One region of the Proteus mirabilis HI4320 genome, then DNA from elsewhere that is predicted to be linked to it. Evidence: predicted binding sites of a transcription regulator. Region 1 holds the regulator's gene; the other holds the start of a gene.
What was found. Region 1 encodes sigma-54, which starts transcription at its own class of promoters, with help from an activator protein. Its sites were predicted from a motif close to GTTGGCACANNTTTCGCTNT; they were not measured.
Positions count from the first base shown of each region.

Region 2: glnA (glutamate--ammonia ligase) is a predicted target of sigma-54. The motif match lies at 2,004-2,023, and genes of this name have one in related genera.

Region 1 covers NC_010554.1:3,984,291-3,989,555, reverse strand. The annotation lists gene kdsD (arabinose-5-phosphate isomerase KdsD) at 1-308, shown strand, start outside; gene kdsC (3-deoxy-manno-octulosonate-8-phosphatase KdsC) at 336-893, shown strand; gene lptC (LPS export ABC transporter periplasmic protein LptC) at 911-1,489, shown strand; gene lptA (lipopolysaccharide ABC transporter substrate-binding protein LptA) at 1,470-2,003, shown strand; gene lptB (LPS export ABC transporter ATP-binding protein) at 2,010-2,735, shown strand; gene rpoN (RNA polymerase factor sigma-54) at 2,795-4,270, shown strand; gene hpf (ribosome hibernation promoting factor) at 4,294-4,581, shown strand; gene ptsN (PTS IIA-like nitrogen regulatory protein PtsN) at 4,737-5,204, shown strand.
Region 2 covers NC_010554.1:3,158,257-3,163,521, forward strand. The annotation lists gene typA (ribosome-dependent GTPase TypA) at 1-1,745, opposite strand, end outside; gene glnA (glutamate--ammonia ligase) at 2,105-3,514, shown strand; gene glnL (nitrogen regulation protein NR(II)) at 3,694-4,740, shown strand; gene glnG (nitrogen regulation protein NR(I)) at 4,751-5,265, shown strand, end outside.

The DNA of each region.
Region 1 (5,265 bases):
TGGTAGAGATCACCCGTAAAAAATTAGGTATGACCGTTATCTGTGATGATAATATGTTGATTAACGGTATTTTTACTGATGGTGATTTGCGTCGTATCTTTGATTTAGGTATTGATCTTAATAATGCCAAAATATCAGATGTAATGACGAAAGGCGGAATTCGCATTTCCCCAGATAGCTTAGCGGTAGAAGCGCTTAATTTAATGCAAGCAAAACATATCACTTCACTGTTAGTCACTGAACCAGATAGTGATATTTTATTAGGTGTTTTACATATGCACGATTTATTGCAAGCTGGGGTTGTTTAAGCTTGTTATGCGTTCATAAGGATAAAGATGAATACAATGATAGAGACCTGCTACGGTGCAGTAAGCAAGCAAATAATGCAAAAAGCAGAAAAAGTCCAATTGCTGATTTGCGATGTTGATGGTGTGATGTCTGACGGACTTATTTATATGGGCAATAACGGTGAAGAGTTGAAAGCGTTTAATGTCCGTGATGGCTATGGCATTCGTTGTTTACTTACATCGGGTATTGAGGTCGCTATCATTACGGGTCGTCAATCTAAGCTTTTAGAAGATAGAGCCAAAACACTTGGCATTACATATCTTTACCAAGGACAGCATAATAAGCTTTTGGCGTATCAACAACTGTTAGATACACTAAACCTTAAACCAGAACAGACAGCCTATATTGGCGATGATCTGATTGATTTACCGGTAATGGAAAAAGTAGGACTGTCAGTTGCCGTTGCTGATGCCCATCCATTACTCACACCTCGTGCCGACTATGTTACCCATATTTTAGGTGGACGCGGTGCAGTACGAGAATTATGTGATTTGATCCTATTAGCCCAAGGTCGACTTGAAGAAGCTAAAGGTTTATCGATTTAAACGTATAACGACACAGAATGAATAAATTAAAATCCTGGTTTACCCTGATTTTAGCCATTATTGCTCTTGGGCTGATTGGCTGGAACTATACTAACAATACTGAGCTTGATGATGGAAAGATTGTTGAAGATGGTCAACCCACCTACCAATCTAAATCATCAATATCCTTTGTTTATGAACCAACAGGTATACTGGGATATAAACTAGTTGCTGATGATGTCAAAAACTATGCTCAGCAAAAGTTTACATGGTTTACTAATCCTGTCTTAACGACTTATTCGCCGACAGGAGATGCAACATGGACAGTGCGTGCAAATAAAGCCAAACTGACAAACAGTAAAATGCTCTATCTTTATGGCGACGTTCAAATTGATAGTTTAACTGATGACTCCCAACTTCAGCGGATCAACACAGAAAATGCTATCGCAGATCTGGATACACAAGATGTTTCCTCTGATGATGAAGTGACTATTATCGGCGTCGGACTGAAATCAGTCGGCTTAAAAATGCGAGGCAATCTGCGTGAAAAACGTGCAGAGCTGATTGAACAGGTGAACACCTATTATGAGATCCCTAATGAATCGAAAAATCCGTAATACACTAATTATCAGTACGTTATTCTCAATAAGTGTCCCAGTTATGGCACTTAAAGATGATACACAACAACCTATTGTTGTTAATTCCGAGAAACAGTCACTTAATTTAGAAAAAAACATTACCACTTTCACACAAAATGTTGTGGTAAAACAAGGCTCTATTGATATAAGAGCTGATAAAGTAGTGGTTACACGTCCTGGTGGCGATTCTAAAAAAATCGTGATTGAAGCTTTTGGTAACCCTGTGACATTCTATCAGTTACAAGATGATGGTAAACCAATCAAAGGTCGTGGTGATAAAATGACCTATGAGATGGACAAAGAGCTGGTGACCTTAACAGGTAAAGCTTATCTTGAACAATTAGACAGTAATATCACCGGTGATAAAATCACTTATCTCGTACCGACACAACAAATGGAAGCATTTAGCGGTAAGGGAAAACAAGTCACCACCGTTTTACTCCCTTCTCAGTTACAAGAGAAAGGTCCCGGTGTTAACAACAAAGGTAAGTAACACTTTATGGCGCTGTTAAAAGCTGAAAATTTAGCAAAAGCATACAAAGGGCGCACCGTTGTCGGTGATGTGAGCCTCAATGTTAACTCCGGTGAGATTGTTGGCTTACTTGGCCCTAACGGTGCGGGGAAAACCACCACCTTTTATATGGTGGTAGGTATTGTCGCCCGTGATGCGGGTAGCATTACTATCGACGATGAAGATATTACCTTACTCCCGTTACATGAGCGTGCGCGTAAGGGTATTGGTTATTTGCCACAAGAAGCCTCTATTTTTAGACGCTTAAGCGTTTATGACAATATCATGGGAATTTTAGAAATACGCCATGATTTAACGGCCGAACAACGAAAAGATCGTGCAGAAGAGCTACTTGAAGAGTTTAATGTCAGTCACTTACGTAATAGTTTAGGGCAATCTTTATCAGGGGGTGAACGCCGTCGTGTAGAGATAGCACGGGCGCTAGCGGCAAATCCTAAATTTATTTTATTGGATGAGCCTTTTGCCGGTGTTGACCCTATTTCCGTTTTAGATATTAAGAAAATTATCCAACATCTACGCGATTATGGCTTGGGCGTATTAATTACCGACCATAATGTACGCGAAACCTTAGATGTGTGTGAACGTGCTTATATCGTCAGTCAAGGACACCTTATTGCCCATGGTTCACCAGAAGAAATTTTGGCAAATGAGCAAGTTAAACGTGTTTACTTAGGTGAAGGCTTCCGCCTGTGATCTGAGTGACACTTTTATTTCGTCACGGATGACAACATAAGAGGATCCATCGCATCACTATGAAACAAAGTCTGCAACTTCGTCTTAGTCAGCAATTGGCCATGACGCCACAGCTCCAACAGGCTATTCGTTTGTTGCAACTTTCTACGCTTGAATTACAACAAGAAATTCAACAAGCCCTTGAATCTAACCCATTGCTTGAACAAGAAGACGATCAAGCGGATGTAACGCATTCTGATAGCTCATCAACACAAGAGAGTGATGATAGTACACCAGACAATGAGCGTGATAATGAGGTGTTAGATACCCTAGATGCACTAGAGCAAAAGGAGATGCCTGACGATCTTCCTCTCGATACCCAATGGGAAGAAATTTACACCGCAGGCACCCCTTCAGGCACCAGTAATGATTATGCGGCTGATGAATTACCACTCTATCAAGGTGAAACCACGGCTTCACTGCAAGATTACCTAACTTGGCAAGCTGACCTAACACCTTTTACTGATACTGATCGTGCTATCGCGACAAGCATTATTGATGCTGTCGATGAAACAGGATATTTAACAGTTTCAACAGATGACATTCTTGCCGGAATGGGTGATGATGAGTTAGAGCTTGATGAGATTGAAGCGGTATTAAAGCGTATTCAACGCTTTGATCCCGTAGGTGTCGCTGCCAGAGACTTAAAAGAGTGTCTGTTAATTCAATTGTCGACATTTCCAACTAATACACCTTATTTGAAAGAGACTCAACTTGTTATTGAGCACTATTTAGCGTTATTAGGTAATCGTGATTTTCGCCAATTAATGCGTCACACTAAGCTACGTGAAGAGACATTAAAAGTAGTGATTGAGACCATTCAATCTCTTGATCCAAAACCGGGTTTAAGTATTGATACAGAGGAATCACAGTATGTTATTCCTGATGTACTGGTAAAAAAATCAGGAGAACACTGGCAAGTTGAGTTAAATACGGATAGCATTCCCCGCCTACGCATAAATGAGACTTATGCAGCGCTTGGGCAATCAGCTCAAAACGAAAGCGATGGGAAATTTATTCGTGACAATTTACAAGAGGCTAAATGGCTGATAAAAAGCTTAGAAAGCCGTAATGAGACATTATTAAAAGTCGCTCATTGCATTGTTGACACACAGCAGGCGTTTTTCGAATTCGGTGAAGAGCATATGAAACCCCTTGTTTTGGCCGATATTGCAGAACAGGTTGAGATGCACGAGTCCACCATTTCTCGCGTTACAACGCAAAAATATTTGCATTGTCCTCGGGGAATTTTCGAATTGAAGTATTTTTTCTCAAGCCACGTAAATACTGATAACGGAGGTGAAGCCTCTTCAACAGCAATTCGGGCTTTAGTGAAGAAACTAATCGCAGCAGAAAACCCAGCGAAACCACTAAGTGATAGTAAACTGGCAAATATGCTCGCCGAGCTTGGTATACAGGTTGCTCGACGAACTGTTGCGAAATATAGAGAGTCATTATCCATCCCGCCTTCAAATCAACGTAAAGAGTTGGTTTGAGCATAATTGAGAAGGAAGACACTATGGAACTTCAAATCACTGGTCATAATATTGAATTAACTGATGCTCTGCGTGATACCGTCAAAGCAAAAAGCGCTAAATTACCTCAGTTCTTTGACAAAATTAATAACGTCCAAGTTATCCTCAAAGTCGAAAAAGTGACTAAAATTGCGGAAGCGACGATTCAAGTAAATGGCGGTGAATTACATGCCTCTGCGGAAGCAGAAGATATGTACGCAGCAATTGATGGATTAATGGATAAACTGGCTCGTCAATTAACCAAACACAAAGATAAACTGAGACAACATTAATTCATTTCCCATTGTAAAATGGGAATACAATCGGCGATGTTAGGGTGTTATTGATGTCGCGTTTGTTCAATTAAAAACAGCGCCTAAATAATCCGCTAACAAAAACCAGATGTCACTCTGTGGCATCTGGTTTGCTGGTCTAAGTGAATAAGACAATGAACAACGATACAAAGATGAATATTAGCGACGTACTTACTCTGGCATGTACACATAACAATGTGCATTGCACAAGTAAAAAACGCGCGTTAGAAATTATCAGTGAGAATGCAGCTCAAGCACTGAATTTACCAGAAACACTGATTTTTGAGGCTTTATTAACGCGTGAAAAAGTCGGTACAACAGGGATAGGGGGTGGATTGGCTATCCCTCATGGGCGTATTGAAAGTGATGAAACTGAAAAAGTTGTTGGTGTGTTTCTTCACCTAAGCGAGCCTATTGCCTTCGACGCTATTGATAATCAACCTGTCGATTTGTTGTTTGCATTACTCGTTCCTGCAACACAATGTAAGGAACATTTACACACACTGTCTTTGATTGCAAAACAGTTGGCTGACAAAAATTTATGTCGCCGACTACGCTCCGCACAAAGTGATGAAGAGCTTTATCAGATTATCACAGAATAAACCTAATGGGTTTGGGTTTATCAGGACGCGAATAGCATACAGTGGAATGATATTCATCACT
Region 2 (5,265 bases), 830 kb from region 1:
TCATCATCATCAATAAACTCTAATGCTTGTTCTAATGTTTGCTTGATATGTGGCGTCAGCGTTGTCGCTTCATCCGTACCAGAAGCACGCATATTTGTCAGTTTTTTACCTGTTAAGCAGTTTACTGTTAAGTCATTAGAGCGAGTATGAATACCAATAACTTGGCCTTCATAAACTTCTGCACCATGAGTAACAAATAACTTACCACGATCTTGTAAGCTATATAGCGCGTAAGCAACGGCTTTACCCTGACCATTAGAGATCATCACACCATTATTACGACGACCGATTTCACCTGGGCGCACATCGTCATAATGACTGAATGTTGCGTACAGTAAACCAGTACCTGATGTCATCGTCATAAACTCAGTACGGAAGCCAATTAAACCACGGCTAGGGATAATGTAGTCTAAACGTACACGTCCTTTACCATCTGGTTGCATGTCGCGCATTTCACCTTTACGCTCACCCATCGCTTGCATCACATCACCTTGGTGCTGCTCTTCAATATCGATAGTGACTTGTTCGAAAGGCTCTTGTTTACGACCATCAATCTCGCGGAAGATAACTTTCGGACGAGATACGGCTAATTCGTAACCTTCACGGCGCATATTTTCAATCAGTACTGATAGGTGTAATTCACCACGACCTGATACACGGAATGCATCTGGATCTTCAGTCTCTTCAACACGCAGTGCTACGTTATGAACTAACTCTTTTTTCAGACGATCTAAAATCTGACGAGAAGTAACAAACTTACCTTCACGACCACAGAATGGTGATGTATTAACACAGAAATACATGCTAACAGTAGGCTCATCAACGGCTAATGCAGGTAATGCTTCCACAGCACCTACTTCGCAAATCGTATCAGAAATATTTAATTCACCTAAACCTGTAATCGCAATGATGTCGCCAGCTTCTGCAACGTCAACATCGATACGCTCTAAGCCTAAATGACCTAATACTTTACCTACTTTACCGTTGCGGGTATTACCTTCGCTATCGATGATAGTCACTTGTTGATTAGGTTTTACTTTACCGCGCTTAATACGGCCAATACCGATAACACCCAGATAGTTATTATAATCTAACTGAGAAATCTGCATCTGGAAGGTCCCCTCCAGATCGACTTTTGGCGGCTCTACATATTTGACGATAGCTTCATATAATGGAGTCATATCATCAGCCATGTCATTATAATCTGTTCCCGCAATACCATTTAATGCTGATGCATAGATAATTGGGAAATCCAGTTGTTCGTCAGTCGCACCTAAGTTAACAAACAGATCAAAGACCTGATCAACAACCCAATCAGGGCGTGCACCTGGACGGTCAACTTTGTTGATAACAACAATAGGTTTTAAGTTGTTAGCAAACGCTTTTTGTGTCACAAAGCGAGTTTGTGGCATTGGGCCATCCATCGCGTCAACCAGCAATAGAACGCTGTCTACCATAGACATAACGCGTTCTACCTCACCACCGAAGTCGGCGTGTCCTGGGGTATCTACGATATTAATACGATAGTCATTCCATTTAATCGCTGTATTTTTCGCAAGAATAGTAATTCCGCGCTCTCTTTCGAGATCATTAGAGTCCATCACGCGCTCAGCAACGGTTTCACGTTCACCGAACGTGCCAGATTGCTGTAGTAATTTATCGACAATAGTAGTTTTACCATGGTCAACGTGGGCGATGATGGCGATATTACGCAAGTTTTCGATCACAAAATTTGCCTCAGGCATTGTAGAAATAAGCGTGTTATTGTACACGCTTTAGACGAGAGACTAAACAAGATCACAATAATGATTGCTTAACAATATGCAATTAATTGAATTGTGATCCTTTTCACGCCTCAGAAATAAGTCGTCTTGAACCGATTGCACCAAAATTGTGCAACTATTCAGACTTAATTTGCACCAAATTTGTGCAATAATTAAAAAATCACGGGGGATATTCTACACTAAACTTCATCAATACAGTATATATCCCTTTTTAGATAAGTTGGCATGCTTTTCGCAATAGAATTTAGGTGAGCAAAAAATTCACCGAAAAATGTGTAAGGCCACTGCACTTAATAAAACCATTCGCCAGGAGAGTTACTATGTCCCTTGAACATGTGTTATCCATGATTGAAGAACATAAAGTTAGATATATTGACTTACGTTTCACTGATACCCGCGGTAAAGAACAACATATTACTATTCCGGCGCATCAAGTTAACGATGATTTCTTTGAAGAAGGAAAAATGTTCGACGGCTCCTCTATTGGTGGTTGGAAAGGCATTAATGAATCAGATATGGTGCTAATGCCTGATGCTACAACAGCGATGCTTGACCCATTTTTCCAAGATCCAACATTAATTATTCGTTGTGATGTTTTAGAGCCAGGCACTATGCAAGGTTACGATCGTGACCCGCGCTCTATCTCAAAACGTGCAGAAGACTACTTAAAATCAAGTGGTATCGCTGACACCGTCCTATTTGGCCCTGAACCTGAATTCTTCCTTTTTGATGATATTCGTTTTAAAAATGATATCTCTGGTGCTTCTTATGCCATCAATGATATTGAAGCAGCATGGAATACCAATACACAATATGAAGAAGGTAACAAAGGTCATCGCCCAATGGTAAAAGGAGGTTACTTCCCTCTCCCTCCGGTTGATTCCTCACAAGATATTCGCTCGACCATGTGTAATATCATGGAAGAGATGGGCTTAGTGGTTGAAGCACACCACCACGAAGTCGCAACTGCAGGTCAAAATGAAGTGGCAACCCGCTTTAATACCATGACCAAAAAAGCAGATGAAACTCAAATTTATAAATACGTAGTACAAAACGTCGCTAACGTATTTGGTAAAACCGCGACCTTTATGCCAAAACCTTTAGTGGGTGATAATGGCTCAGGTATGCACTGCCACATGTCACTGTCTAAAAATGGTGTCAATTTATTTGCTGGTGATAAATATGGCGGATTATCTGAAATGGCGCTGTATTACATTGGTGGTATTATCAAACATGCTCGTGCATTAAACGCATTTACTAACCCAACCACTAACTCATATAAACGCTTAGTGCCGGGATTTGAAGCCCCTGTTATGCTGGCTTATTCTGCCCGTAACCGCTCAGCATCCATTCGTATTCCGGTAGTCGCTAGCATGAAAGCACGCCGTATCGAAGTGCGTTTCCCAGATCCTTTAGCTAACCCTTACCTTGCATTTGCAGCTCAATTAATGGCAGGTCTTGATGGTATTATCAATAAAATTCACCCAGGTGATGCCATGGATAAAAACCTCTATGACTTACCCCCAGAAGAAGCTAAAGAGATCCCAACAGTGGCAGGTTCATTAGAAGAGGCGCTCAATGCCCTTGATAATGACCGTGAATTCTTAACCCGTGGCGGTGTATTCACTGATGATGCTTTAGACGCTTATCTTGAGCTATTACGTACTGATGTGCAGCGTGTTCGTATGGCACCACATCCACTTGAATTTGAAATGTATTACAGTGCGTAACGCACAATAGTTAAAGTACTTACTTTGCTTATGATTTTTTTGTTGCCGTGAAGCTATTTTGCCCATCTTCGGATGGGCTCTTTTCTCTCTAATGAGGCATCTGTTAATAAATTACGCATCTGTTCATTTATGAAAAAAAAGGTAAGATGCACTAAAATGGTGCAATGGGAGTATTCAATATGGAAACGGCGGATTTACCTGATAACACACTTATTTTGGATTCATTAATCCACTCAGTATTGGTTATCAACCAAGAGTTTATTATTTGCTATGCAAACCATGCTGCATTGCAATTACTGGCTCAAAGTCGTCGCAAATTATTTGAAACCCCTTTTAGCGCACTGTTTAGTTATTCCTCTTTTGATGAACAGTTAATGCGTGAAACATTAGCAAATGGGCAAAGCTTCACTGATAACGAAGTGATTTTGGTTATTAATAACCAATCACACACTATGTCGCTCAGTGCCCAGCCTATTTCCGAGCAACACATTTTGTTGGAGCTGGCGCCTATGGATAGTCAACGCCGGTTAAGCCAAGAGCAGATACAACAAGCACAACAAATGGCGGCTAGGGAATTGGTTAGGGGACTGGCACATGAAATTAAAAATCCACTCGGTGGATTACGAGGGGCGGCTCAATTATTAGCAAAATCATTACCTGATCCTGCGCTGACTGAGTATACCCAAGTCATTATTGAACAAGCCGATCGCCTAAGAGCGCTTGTGGATAGGTTACTCGGTCCACAACATCCCGGCACCAAAACCTTTCAGAGTATTCATCATGTTGTAGAGCGTGTTGCACAACTTATCACATTAGAATGCCCTGAAAATGTCACCTTACTCAAAGATTATGATCCTAGTCTACCTGAGCTTTCACACTATCCGGATCAGATTGAGCAGGTATTGTTAAATATCACCCGTAATGCATTACAGGCAGTGGAGAAAACTGGGGGAACTATTATTTTGCGAACCCGAACAGCGTTCCAAGTCACACTGCAGGGTGAACGTCATCGACTAGTGGCTCGCATTGATGTGATTGATACTGGCGCGGGTATTCCTCCTCATCTACAAGACACGCTTTTTTACCCGATGGTCAGTGGCAGAGAAGGCGGAAATGGCCTTGGTTTATCCATTGCACGTAGCTTAGTCGACCAACACGCCGGTAAAATTGAGTTTACCAGTTGGCCGGGAAATACCGAGTTTTCTATTTACTTGCCAATAAAATAGGAGATAACCAATGCAAAAAGGAAATATATGGGTTGTCGATGATGATAGCTCTATTCGCTGGGTACTTGAGCGAGCCATTACACGAGAAGGCCTTACATGTAAAACCTTCGAACACGCTAATGACGTCCTCAGTGCACTCAATAGTGAACTTCCCGATGTATTATTATCAGATATTCGTATGCCTGATATTGATGGTTTATCTCTATTAAAAAGCGTTAAAGAGCAACACCCTACGTTGCCGGTTATTATCATGACAGCGCATTCTGATCTTGATGCCGCGGTAAATGCTTATCAGCAAGGGGCATTTGATTATCTCCCCAAGCCTTTTGATATTGATGATACACTTGCACTCATTCATCGTGCTATTACGCACTATCGAGAGCAAAAACAACCTAATACAACAGAAACTAACCTTCAATCTGTCTCTGACATGATTGGCGAAGCCCCTGCGATGCAAGAGGTTTATCGCATTATTGGCCGCCTTTCTCGCTCATCAATTAGTGTGCTTATCAATGGCGAGTCGGG